DNA from 2 places in the Amycolatopsis sp. La24 genome. Region 2 is predicted to be linked to the other one. Evidence: riboswitches for the same ligand, from Rfam matches in the RefSeq annotation. Region 2 holds a riboswitch; the other holds the start of a gene.
The links. Region 2 has a riboswitch for cobalamin ahead of metE (5-methyltetrahydropteroyltriglutamate--homocysteine S-methyltransferase). Riboswitches for the same ligand answer to the same signal wherever they lie in the genome.
Positions count from the first base shown of each region.

Region 1: linked by a shared signal. The riboswitch ahead of PUT80_RS18175 (hypothetical protein) and the one ahead of metE (5-methyltetrahydropteroyltriglutamate--homocysteine S-methyltransferase) in region 2 are both predicted to bind cobalamin.

Region 1 covers NZ_JARACH010000017.1:78,047-83,314, forward strand. The annotation lists gene PUT80_RS18165 (ABC transporter ATP-binding protein) at 1-1,002, opposite strand, end outside; gene PUT80_RS18170 (CbiQ family ECF transporter T component) at 999-2,078, opposite strand; gene PUT80_RS18175 (hypothetical protein) at 2,065-2,715, opposite strand; cobalamin riboswitch at 2,728-2,858, opposite strand; gene PUT80_RS18180 (Gfo/Idh/MocA family oxidoreductase) at 2,906-3,802, shown strand; gene PUT80_RS18185 (GNAT family N-acetyltransferase) at 3,985-4,716, shown strand; gene arfB (alternative ribosome rescue aminoacyl-tRNA hydrolase ArfB) at 4,713-5,141, opposite strand; gene purM (phosphoribosylformylglycinamidine cyclo-ligase) at 5,175-5,268, opposite strand, start outside.
Region 2 covers NZ_JARACH010000032.1:31,795-37,062, reverse strand. The annotation lists gene PUT80_RS27070 (ribonucleoside-diphosphate reductase subunit alpha) at 1-546, shown strand, start outside; gene PUT80_RS27065 (ribonucleotide-diphosphate reductase subunit beta) at 561-1,634, shown strand; gene PUT80_RS27060 (metalloregulator ArsR/SmtB family transcription factor) at 1,704-2,012, opposite strand; gene PUT80_RS27055 (muconolactone Delta-isomerase family protein) at 2,094-2,381, shown strand; cobalamin riboswitch at 2,456-2,644, shown strand; gene metE (5-methyltetrahydropteroyltriglutamate--homocysteine S-methyltransferase) at 2,759-5,023, shown strand.

The DNA of each region.
Region 1 (5,268 bases), on a different contig from region 2:
GCTGCCCTGCAACGCCCACAGCAGCGAGGACTTGCCGGAGCCGTTCCGGCCCATCAGCGCGACGACCTCGCCGCGGTCCAGCCGCAGGTCAACGCCCCGCACCGCGTTCACGTTGCCGTACCGGACCCGCACGCCCCGCGCGGTGAGGACCGCTTCGCCCGAGCTTTGTGCCGCCGCAGCAGGGCGACGCTCGGCCAGGCGTTCCCTCAGCGGGCGGGCGAGCCGACGCGCGTCGCGAACCGACAGCGGCAGCGGCGACCAGCCCGCGAGCCGGCCCAGTTCGACGATCGGCGGCGCGACATCAGTATCGGCGAACACCTCCGCGGGCTGCCCGGAGACGACGGTGCCGTCGCCGGGTAGGTAGAGCAGGCGGTCGGCGTACTGCGCGACGCGTTCCATCCGGTGCTCGGCGACGACGACCGTCGTGCCCAGGTCGTGCACCAGACGCGTGATCGCGGCCAGGACTTCCTCGGCCGCGGTCGGGTCGAGCGCTGACGTCGGTTCGTCCAGCACCAGCACGCTCGGGTGCGCCGTGAGCACCGCGCCGATCGCGACGCGTTGCTGCTGCCCGCCGGAGAGCGTCCGAAGTGGACGGTCGCGGAGTTCAGCGATGCCCAGCAGATCAAGGGTTTCCTCGACGCGTTTGCGCATCACGTCCGGCGCGACAGCGAGCTGCTCCATCGCGTACGCGAGTTCTTCCTCGACGGTGTCGGTGACGAAACCGGCCAGCGGATCCTGTCCGACCACGCCGACGACCGACGCCAGTTCGCGCGGCGGATGCGTCGCGGTGTCGAGCCCGCCGACCTTGACCCGGCCGGCCAGCGTGCCGCCGGTGAAATGCGGGACCAAGCCGTTGACCGCACCGAGCAAGGTCGACTTGCCGACCCCGGTACGGCCGGCGACGAGGCAGAGTTCGCCCTCCTCGATCGTGAGGTCGACGTCCCGGAGCACCGGCCGGTCCGCCCCGTCGTACGTGACGCTGACGTGCGAAAACTCGATCATCGGGCGACCTCCGACACCAGCGCCGGACGCGGCGCGAACCAAGCGGGCAGCACACTGATCAGCACCGCGACGGCCGGCAGCAGCGGCAGCTCCGGCCAGGTCAGCGGGCTGGCCGGGGTGGTGAGCGAAACCGGGTCGGCGAGCAGCACGAGCACCGCGGTCGCGACGCCGCACAGCGCGACCAGCGTTTCCGGCAGCCGCCACGGATCGGGCCGGTAGGTCGTGCGGCGGATCTGCCGTCCGCCGAGGACGAATCCGGCAGCGGCCAGCACCAGACCGGCGATGAGCATCGGCACGCCAAGCCACGACGCGGACCCGTCGAGCACGCCGTAAACCCCGACCGCGACACCCACCAAACCGGCCAGCACGCAGGTCGCGATCAGCATCCGGACGCGCGGGGAGAGGTAGCCGCGCCGCCCGTAGCCGCGCGAATCCATGGCCGCCGCGAGTTGCAGCGACCGGTCCATGGCGTCAGCGAGCACCGGCACGAAAATCCCCTTCACGAACCGGAAGCCGCGCGTCTTCCCGGAGCGCAGCCGCCGCGCGCGACGCACCCGCTGCACGCTCTCGACCAGCTGCGGGGCCACCGACAGCGCGACGGTCACCGCCGTTCCCACCTCATACAGCGCCCCGGGTACCGCCTTGAGCAGGCGTTTCGGGTTCGCCAACGCGTTCGCGGCGCCGACGCAGAGCACGATCGTCGCCAGCCGGAGCCCGTCGTAAAGCCCGCCGAGCAGCTCCTCGGCCGAGGTGGGGCCGAGGAGCTGAATGCCGGCCGCGACGCTCGGCAACGGGATGGTCGGCAGCGTGAACAGGATGTGGCCGCCGTCCTCGCCGCCGATCAGGATCCGGAACAGCACGCGCGATGCCAGGATCACCGCGGCGATCCAGGCGTACATCCGGAACGCCAGCGCCCACGGCGCGTCGCCGCGGCGGAGCACCACGACGAACCCGGCCACCGCGATCACCAGAGCGAGCAGCACCGGATTCGTAGTCCGGCTCGCGGCGACGGCGAGCGCGAGCGCCCACACCCACCACGCGCCGGGATGGAGCGCTCGCGGACTACTGCCCAGCACGCCTGCGGCGCACCGCGACGACCGTCCCGGCCACCACGAGCAGCACGACGACCACGATGCCGATCACCAGTCCCCACGAGAACCCGCTGTCCGAAGTGGACGCCGGAGCCTGCGCGGGCGCATTGGCCTTGCGCACCGGTTCGGTGCGCGGCGGCGGATACTCGGTGTAGGACTTGCCGATCGCGAACGACCAGCCCTCGAATGCTCCGGCGGGCGGCTTCCAGCTCTGCGCACCGACCTGCGCCGACTGCCATTTGCCGCCGTTGGTGGCGGTCCAGAAGCTCCACGACGCCTTCTCCGGCGGCATGCCGGTGCAGGTCTGATCCGCGGGCTTGCTCTCGATCTTGCACATCACGGCCAGGCCGTACTTGCCCGCGCCGGTGATTTCGAAGCCGGCGTTTTGCAGTGCGGTGACGCCGTTTTCCTGCTTGCCCGGCGCGCACCGGATGAGGGTTTCCCCGCCAAGCCCCTGGAAATCGACGATCACCGTGACGCCGTTGTCGTCCTGGCAGTAGCCGTCGGTGCCCTTGCCGGGCGTGGTGGCCGAGGCGGAAGAAGCACCGCCGAGACCGGTAGCGACGAGAAGAGCGCAGCCGGCGAGGACTCGCCCCCAGTGCCGCGCGTGCACGAACCGCATGTCAGATGTACCTCGCATCGATCGGACCACGACGGGCGATCCGGCTCGCGGTCCCTCGCGGGGCCGCTCACGGTTGCGGGCCAGCGCCGGATTCTCACCGGCTTCCCCCGTTCGTGGCGAAGAACTTGTCGACGTTAACGCACCGCAGGCCGCGCCGGAAGCGACCGCGGACACACCTACACTTCCGGGCGTGGGACAGGACCAGCTGCGCGTCGGCCTCGTAGGAACCGGACCGTGGGCCACCACGGTGCACGCCCCCGGGCTCGCGGACCATCCGGGGACCGTGCTCAGTGCGGTGTGGAGCCGAAGGCCGGAGGCCGCCACCGCGCTGGCGCAGGCCTACGACGCCGTGCCCACCAGCGATCTGGACGAGCTGTTCGAGCAGGTCGACGCGCTCGCGTTCGCCGTGCCGCCGACCGTGCAGGCCGAGCTGGCGACCCGGGCCGCGGAGGCGGGCAAGCACCTGATCCTGGAGAAACCGATCGCCCCCGACCTGGCCACGGCGCAGCGTCTCGCGGACGCCGTGACGTCCGCTGGCGTCGCTTCGCTGGTGATGCTGACGCTGCGGTTCGCGCAGCAAACGCGCGATTGGCTGGACGGCGTCACTGCCGCCGGCGGCTGGCGAGGCGGCAGCGTGCACTGGCTGTCGGGCGCACTGCTCAGCGGCAAATACGCGACCTCGGCCTGGCGACAGGATCCGGCCGGCGGCGCGCTCGCCGACATCGGCCCGCACGCGTTCGACCTGCTCGACGCCGCCCTCGGCCCGATCACCAACGTCCTCGCCGCACACCGCGGTCCCGAAGACCTGTGGCAACTGCTGCTCGAACACGAGGGCGGCATCACGAGCACCGCAACGCTCAGCCTGCGCCTGCCGGTCCAGCCGACGGTGGTCGAGTATTCGGTCTTCGGCGAACACGGCCTCCGCACGCTGGGCCGCACCGGCACGGCGAACGACGCGTACACCGCGCTGCTGGACGACTTCGCCGCGATGGTGTCGTGCGGAACGACCACGCATCCCTGCGATGTCCGCCGGGGCGTGCACCTGGCCCAGATCGTGGACCAGGCCCGCGCCGCGCTGAACCGTTAATTCGCTTGCCGGGTCTGAGACGATGAACGGGAAGTTCGTTTCGGACGAAGGAATGCCTATGTGCTCCGCCACGGCCCGCCCCGGCCGCCTGGCCTGAGCTGTTCGGCCTGCGCGCCCGGCGTGGGGTTGCCAGTTGTTGTGCTGCCCGCGCATTCCTTCTTCGCGAAAGGCTTCCACCAGAGATGTCCGCCCTTCAGGCATACGTCCGCGCGACCGCACCGATCGGCCGCGAAACCGAGCGAATCGGCCCGTTCCTGGCGACTTTCGCCAAGGACAGCTCTCATCCGATGGCGAACTACGCCATCCCCGACGACGGCGCGAACCCTTCGTCCGCCGAGATCGCTCTCCTGATTTCCGCTTACCGGCAACGAAATCTCCTGCCCCGGCTGGAGTTCTTCACCGACGCCGCTCCCCACGCCGAGGCAGCGCTCGTCGCCGCCGGATTCACGCTTGAACGACGCGTGCCGGTGATGACCTGCGACACCGAAGACCTCGTCGATTGTGTTGCGCCAGAACACATTCAGCTGCGCGAACCGTCGTCCGACGACGAGTTCCGCCGCCTGCGGTCCGTGCAGAACGTCGCTTTCGGCGAGTCGCCCGACGTGTCGGACGCCGATGTCGAACGCAACCGCGACTACCTGACCGTCCTGGCCGAACACGGCGAAACCGTTGTGGGCGGCGGAATCGCACTGGACATCGTCTCCGGCGCAACGGAAATCGTCGGCATCGCCGTAGCCGCAGAACACCGAGGCCAAGGCATCGCGGCGGCGATCACCGCGCACCTCACGCGCTTAACCCACGAACGCGGTGCACGGACAGCATTCCTCACGCCGGGCGATGTGGGGATCGGGACGGTGTACCGGCGCGCTGGGTACCAGGTCGCGGGTGAGTGCGTGCACCTGTCGCTGAGCTAGTCGTCGTACCGCCCGCCGCGGCCGCGTTTTACGTCGCTGCGGCGTTTCTTCGCGGCCAGACGGCGTTCCTTCGAGCCTCGCGACGGCTTGGTGGGACGTCGTTTGGCCGGCGGCGGCGCGGACGCCTTCGCCAGCACATCGGCGAGCCGCTCCCGGGCCGCGTCGCGGTTCATCAGCTGGGAGCGGTATTCGCTGGCCGCGATGGTGAGCACTCCGCCGACCAGGCGGGTGCCGAGGCGGGCCGTGATGCGTTCCTTCAGCGCGGGCGGGATCACGGCGGAGCCCGCGACGTCGAACGACAGCTCGACGCGCGAGTCCGTCGTGTTCACGCCTTGTCCGCCCGGTCCCGAGGATCGGGAGAAGCGCTCTCGCAGTTCGGCGCCCGGGATCACGAACCGGGCGCCGACGCGTACGTCCTCCGCCATGTCCTCAGTGTCTCAAGACGAGGCAAGCGGCTTTCAGAACCGCGGGTGGTCGCCGGACAGCACCGCGCGCGGGCCGTCCGGGTCTTCGGCGGGCTGGATGTCGCCGAGGATCCACGCGGGCACGTGC
Region 2 (5,268 bases):
CTCAAGTACTTCGACGGCAGCCTCGGCCAGATCGACCGCGTTCCGGACGACCTCAAGGCGCTGTACGCGACCGCCTTCGAGATCGAGTCGAAGTGGATCGTGGACGCCGGTTCGGTGCGGCAGAAGTGGATCGACCAGGCGCAGTCGCTGAACCTGTACATCGCGGCACCGAGCGGCCGCAAGCTCGACGAGCTGTACCGCTACGCCTGGCACAAGGGCCTCAAGACCACGTACTACCTGCGGGCGCAGTCCGCGACGCACGTGGAGAAGAGCACCCTGCGCGGCACCGACGGCAAGCTGAACGCCGTCTCCGCCACCCCCGCCCCGGCCGCTCCGGCTGCCGCCGCTCCGGCCGCCGCGCCTTCCCCGGCACCGTCGCCGTCGCCGTCCGCCGCGGTTCCGGCCGCTTCTCCCGCGCCGTCGCCGTCGCCCGCCGCGGCCGTCCCGGCGGAGCCGAAGGAGATGCCGAAGACCGACGTCGACTTCGTCGCCACCGAGGGCGCTGCCTGCCGGATCGACGACCCCGACTGCGAAGCCTGCCAGTAAGGAATTCCTGAACCATGACGAACGTGGAAACGACGGACGCGACCGGCCTCGGCGAGATCGAGGTCGGCGCGGCCCGGATCAACGTCGACGACAAGCGCATGATCAACGCGCGCGCCGACGTCAACCAGCTGCTGCCGATGAAGTACCGGTGGGCGTGGGACAAGTACCTCGCGGCGTGCAACAACCACTGGATGCCGACCGAGGTCGCGATGCAGGCCGACATCGCGCTGTGGAAGTCGCCGGACGGCCTCACCGAGGACGAGCGGCAGATGCTCAAGCGCAACCTCGGCTTCTTCGCCACGGCGGAGTCCTTGGTGGCCAACAACATCGTGCTCGCGGTGTACCGCCAGATCACGAACCCGGAGTGCCGCCAGTACCTGCTGCGCCAGGCGTTCGAGGAGGCCGTGCACACGCACACCTTCCAGTACATCTGCGAAAGCCTCGGCCTGGTCGAGGGCGAGCTGTTCAACATGTACCGCGAGGTCCCGTCCATTTCAGACAAGGACGCGTGGGCGCTGAAGTACACGCAGAACCTGGAGAACCCGGACTTCGAGACCGGCACGCCGGAAGCCGACCAGGCGTTCCTGCGCGACCTCGTGGCGTTCTACGTGATCTTCGAGGGCATGTGGTTCTACACCGGTTTCGCGCAGATCCTGTCGCTGGGCCGGCGGAACAAGATGGTCGGCATCGCCGAGCAGTACCAGTACATCCTGCGCGACGAGTCGATCCACCTGAACTTCGGCATCGACTGCATCAACCAGATCAAGATCGAGAACCCGCACCTGTGGACCGAAGAGTTCCAGGCCGAGGTGCGCGGAATGCTGCAGGACGCGTGCGAGCTCGAGGTGAAGTACGCCCGAGACACCATGCCGCGCGGCATGCTCGGCCTGTCGGCTGACCTGTGCGAGCAGTACATGCACTTCATCACCGACCGGCGCGCCCAGCAGATCGGCCTCACCCCGATCTACGGCGAGAACGAAAACCCGTTCCCGTGGATGTCCGAGGCGATGGACCTGAAGAAGGAAAAGAACTTCTTCGAAACCCGCGTCATCGAATACCAGTCCGGCGGTGCCCTCGACTGGGACTGATCCCGCTCCGGGAAAGACGCTGAAACTCGGCCGCGCTCCTGGTTCGCCAGGGCGTGGCCGAGTTTCGTTTCACGAGGTCTCGTTCGCCGCCAGCACGCTTTCCAGGACGTCCGGGAAACACCGGAAGGCTTCCTCGCGGAGCGAGACGAAGCAGCGGGTGCCCTCGAGACGATGCCAGGTCAGCCCCGCTTCGCGCAGCGTTTTCATGTGATGGCTCAGCGTGGACGGCCCCACGCCGACCTCGAAATCGCCGCGCGGATGCTCCGCGCGGTCCGCCAGCACCGCCATGATCCGCAGCCGGGCCGGGTCGCCCAGCGCCGACAGCAGGCGCGCGAGCGGGACGTCCCGCGGATCCGGGTGGTCGAGGTGGCGAGCCATGGCACCAGAGTACCCAATATGTTCGATGTTCGACGAATATCGATGATAGCGTGGCGGCACGAACCGACCCAGGAGGACGACGTGGACTTTCTGATTCGCATCGACACGTCTCGCGTGTACGAGCTGCCGGACGGCGAACGCGAGGACGTCATCGCGCGGGAGCACGCCCGCGGCCGCGAGTTGATGGCGCAGGGAGTGCTCCGGCACTTCTGGCGGCTGCCAGGGCGGCGCGCCAACGTCGGCATCTGGACGGCCCCGGAGGCCGATACCCTCCACGAGGCGCTTGCCAGCCTGCCGATCTGGAAGTACGCGGACTTCGACATCACCCCGCTGGCCACCCATCCCTTGACCCGGCAGGCAGCGGCGTGACGATCCCGCACTTCGGGACGCGAGCCTGGCTTGTGCCGCGCACGAGCCGGAACCGCTAAGCTCGCCCACGCCACTGGTTCGCCAGGACGCAGCCGCGTCCCGGCGAGGCAACAGGGAACCCGGTGCGATTCCGGGACTGCCCCGCAGCGGTATGTGGGAACGAAAGCTGTCACCGCGAAACGCGGTAAAGCACTGGGCACCCCGCCTGGGAAGCGACAGCCGGTAGGCACGAGCGATACGCCCACGAGTCCGAATACCTGCCACTGGCACGCACGCCGACGGCGTGCGTGAGTCCGGGCCTCGCGGGAAGGGCACCGACCGAAGCACGACTTCCGCGTGCCCGGACTCTTCCGGCGAGCACGTGAGGATGCATTGCTGTGACCACGATCGGCACCACCGTTCTGGGCTATCCGCGGATCGGCCCGGCCCGAGAACTCAAACGAGCACTCGAGTCCTATTGGTCAGGAAAAACCACCGAAGAAGGCCTTCTGACCGCCGGACGGCAGCTGCGCGAGCAAACCTGGACAACCCTGCGAGACCAAGGCCTCGGCTCGATCCCGTCCAGCACTTTCTCGCTCTACGACCAGGTCTTGGACACCACCGCCCTCTTCGGCGCTCTGCCGGAGCGCTTCACCCGCCTAGGCCTGTCCCCGCTGGACACCTACTTCGCCGCCGCGCGAGGAGTCCCGGACGCACCCGCCCTCGAAATGACGAAGTGGTTCGACACCAACTACCACTACCTGGTCCCGGAACTGGGCCCGAACTCCCGCTTCGCACTCACCGGCACCGCCCCGATCGACGAAGTCCGCGAAGCAAAGGCACTAGGCATCACGCCACGCCCGGTACTCGTCGGACCGGTCACTTTCCTACTGCTGGCCAAGCCCACCGAACCCGGCTTCACCCCGCTGGAACTGCTGGACGAACTACTGCCCGCATATGCCGAACTTCTGGGCAAACTGGCCGACGAGGGCGTCGAATGGGTCCAGTTGGACGAACCAGCCTTCGCGACAGACCGAACCACGCCGGAGTTCAACGCACTCACCCGCGCCTACCACTGGCTGGCCAAGGAACCCCACCGCCCGAAGGTCCTGGCAGCCGGATACTTCGGCGGCCTCGGCCGAGCACTGGGCGTCCTGGCCCGCTCCCCCATCGAAGCAATAGCCGTGGACCTGGTAACCGATGAGTCCTTTGTGGACAAAGTTGCAGCAGAAGGAGCACTGCGAGACAAGGAAGTCCTAGCCGGAGTAGTAGACGGCCGAAATGTCTGGCGCACCGACCCAGACGTCGCACTAGCCCGCGCAGCGCAACTGCGAGACACCGCCGCACGCGTGAGCATCTCGACGTCGTGCTCGCTACTTCACGTCCCCTACGACGTGAACGCGGAAACAGACCTCGCCCCGCGCCTCAAGAACTGGCTGGCTTTCGCGAAGCAAAAGGTGGACGAGGTCGTCCTGCTAGGCCGAGCCCTAAGCGGAGAGACCGCAGACCTCGCTCCAGCCCGAGCGGCCGTCACCGACCGAGCCGGAGCCGCCGAACTCAACGACGCCAGCGTCCGTGCACGAGTCAACGCACTCCGCCCAGTAGACACCGTCCGCGCGCCGTATGCAGAACGCGCTGCGGCACAACAGAAATCCCTGAACCTGCCCCCACTACCGACCACCACAATCGGCTCCTTCCCGCAAACCAGCGAGGTCCGCCGAGCCCGAGCCGCACACCGCGCGGGCAAGATCGACGACACCGCCTACCGCACCGCGATGCGCGCCGAAATCGACCGCGTCGTACGGCTGCAGGAAGACCTGGGCCTAGACGTCCTGGTCCATGGCGAACCCGAGCGCAATGACATGGTCCAGTACTTCGCCGAACAACTGACTGGCTTCGCGGCGACCGCCCTCGGCTGGGTCCAGTCGTACGGATCCCGTTGCGTCCGCCCGCCAATCCTCTTCGGCGACGTCTCCCGGCCGCGACCGATGACCGTCGAATGGGCGCAGTACGCGCAAAGCCGCACTGACCGCCCGGTGAAGGGCATGCTGACCGGCCCGGTCACGATCCTGGCGTGGTCGTTCGTCCGTGACGACCAGCCCCTGGCCGACACCGCACGCCAGGTCGCGCTGGCCGTCCGGGACGAGGTCGCGGACCTGGAGGCCGCCGGAATCCGCATCATTCAGGTCGACGAACCGGCATTGCGCGAGTTGCTGCCGCTGCACGCAGCGGACCGTGACGCGTACTTCGACTGGGCAGTGCCCGCGTTCCGGCTGGCTACTTCGGGCGTCGCGGAAACGACGCAGATCCACACGCACATGTGCTACTCGGAATTCGGCGACGTGCTGCCCGCGATCGACGCCCTTGACGCCGACGTCACCAGCATCGAGGCCGCCCGCTCGAAGATGGAGGTGCTCGCCGACCTGAACGAAGCAGGCTTCGGCCGCGGAGTCGGACCCGGCGTGTACGACATCCACTCGCCGCGCGTGCCGGACCAGACCGAGATGGCGGACTTGGTGCGCACGGCGCTCGGCGCGGTCCCGGCGGACCGGCTGTGGATCAATCCGGACTGCGGTCTCAAGACCCGCAGTTACGCCGAGGTCGAGCCGGCGCTGCGGCATCTGGTCGGCGCGGCCCGGGAACTGCGCGCCGAACCTCGCTGACCCGTCCCGGTGCCGGGCAACACGGCCCGCTGCCCGGCACCGGTCCGAGGATCACCCGAACGGCAGGCCCGCGAGGTATTGTCAATGCGTCAATAACGCGGGACCGTGGAGGCGGCCGATACCCTGACCGGGAGGTGGTCGCCATGGCGGACGTGACCGGAAAGACGAGGCTCCCGGCGGCAGGCGGCGCGCTCGGCAAGGTCGCCCACGCGGGGAGCGACGGCGTCACGCGGCTGTCGGAGAAC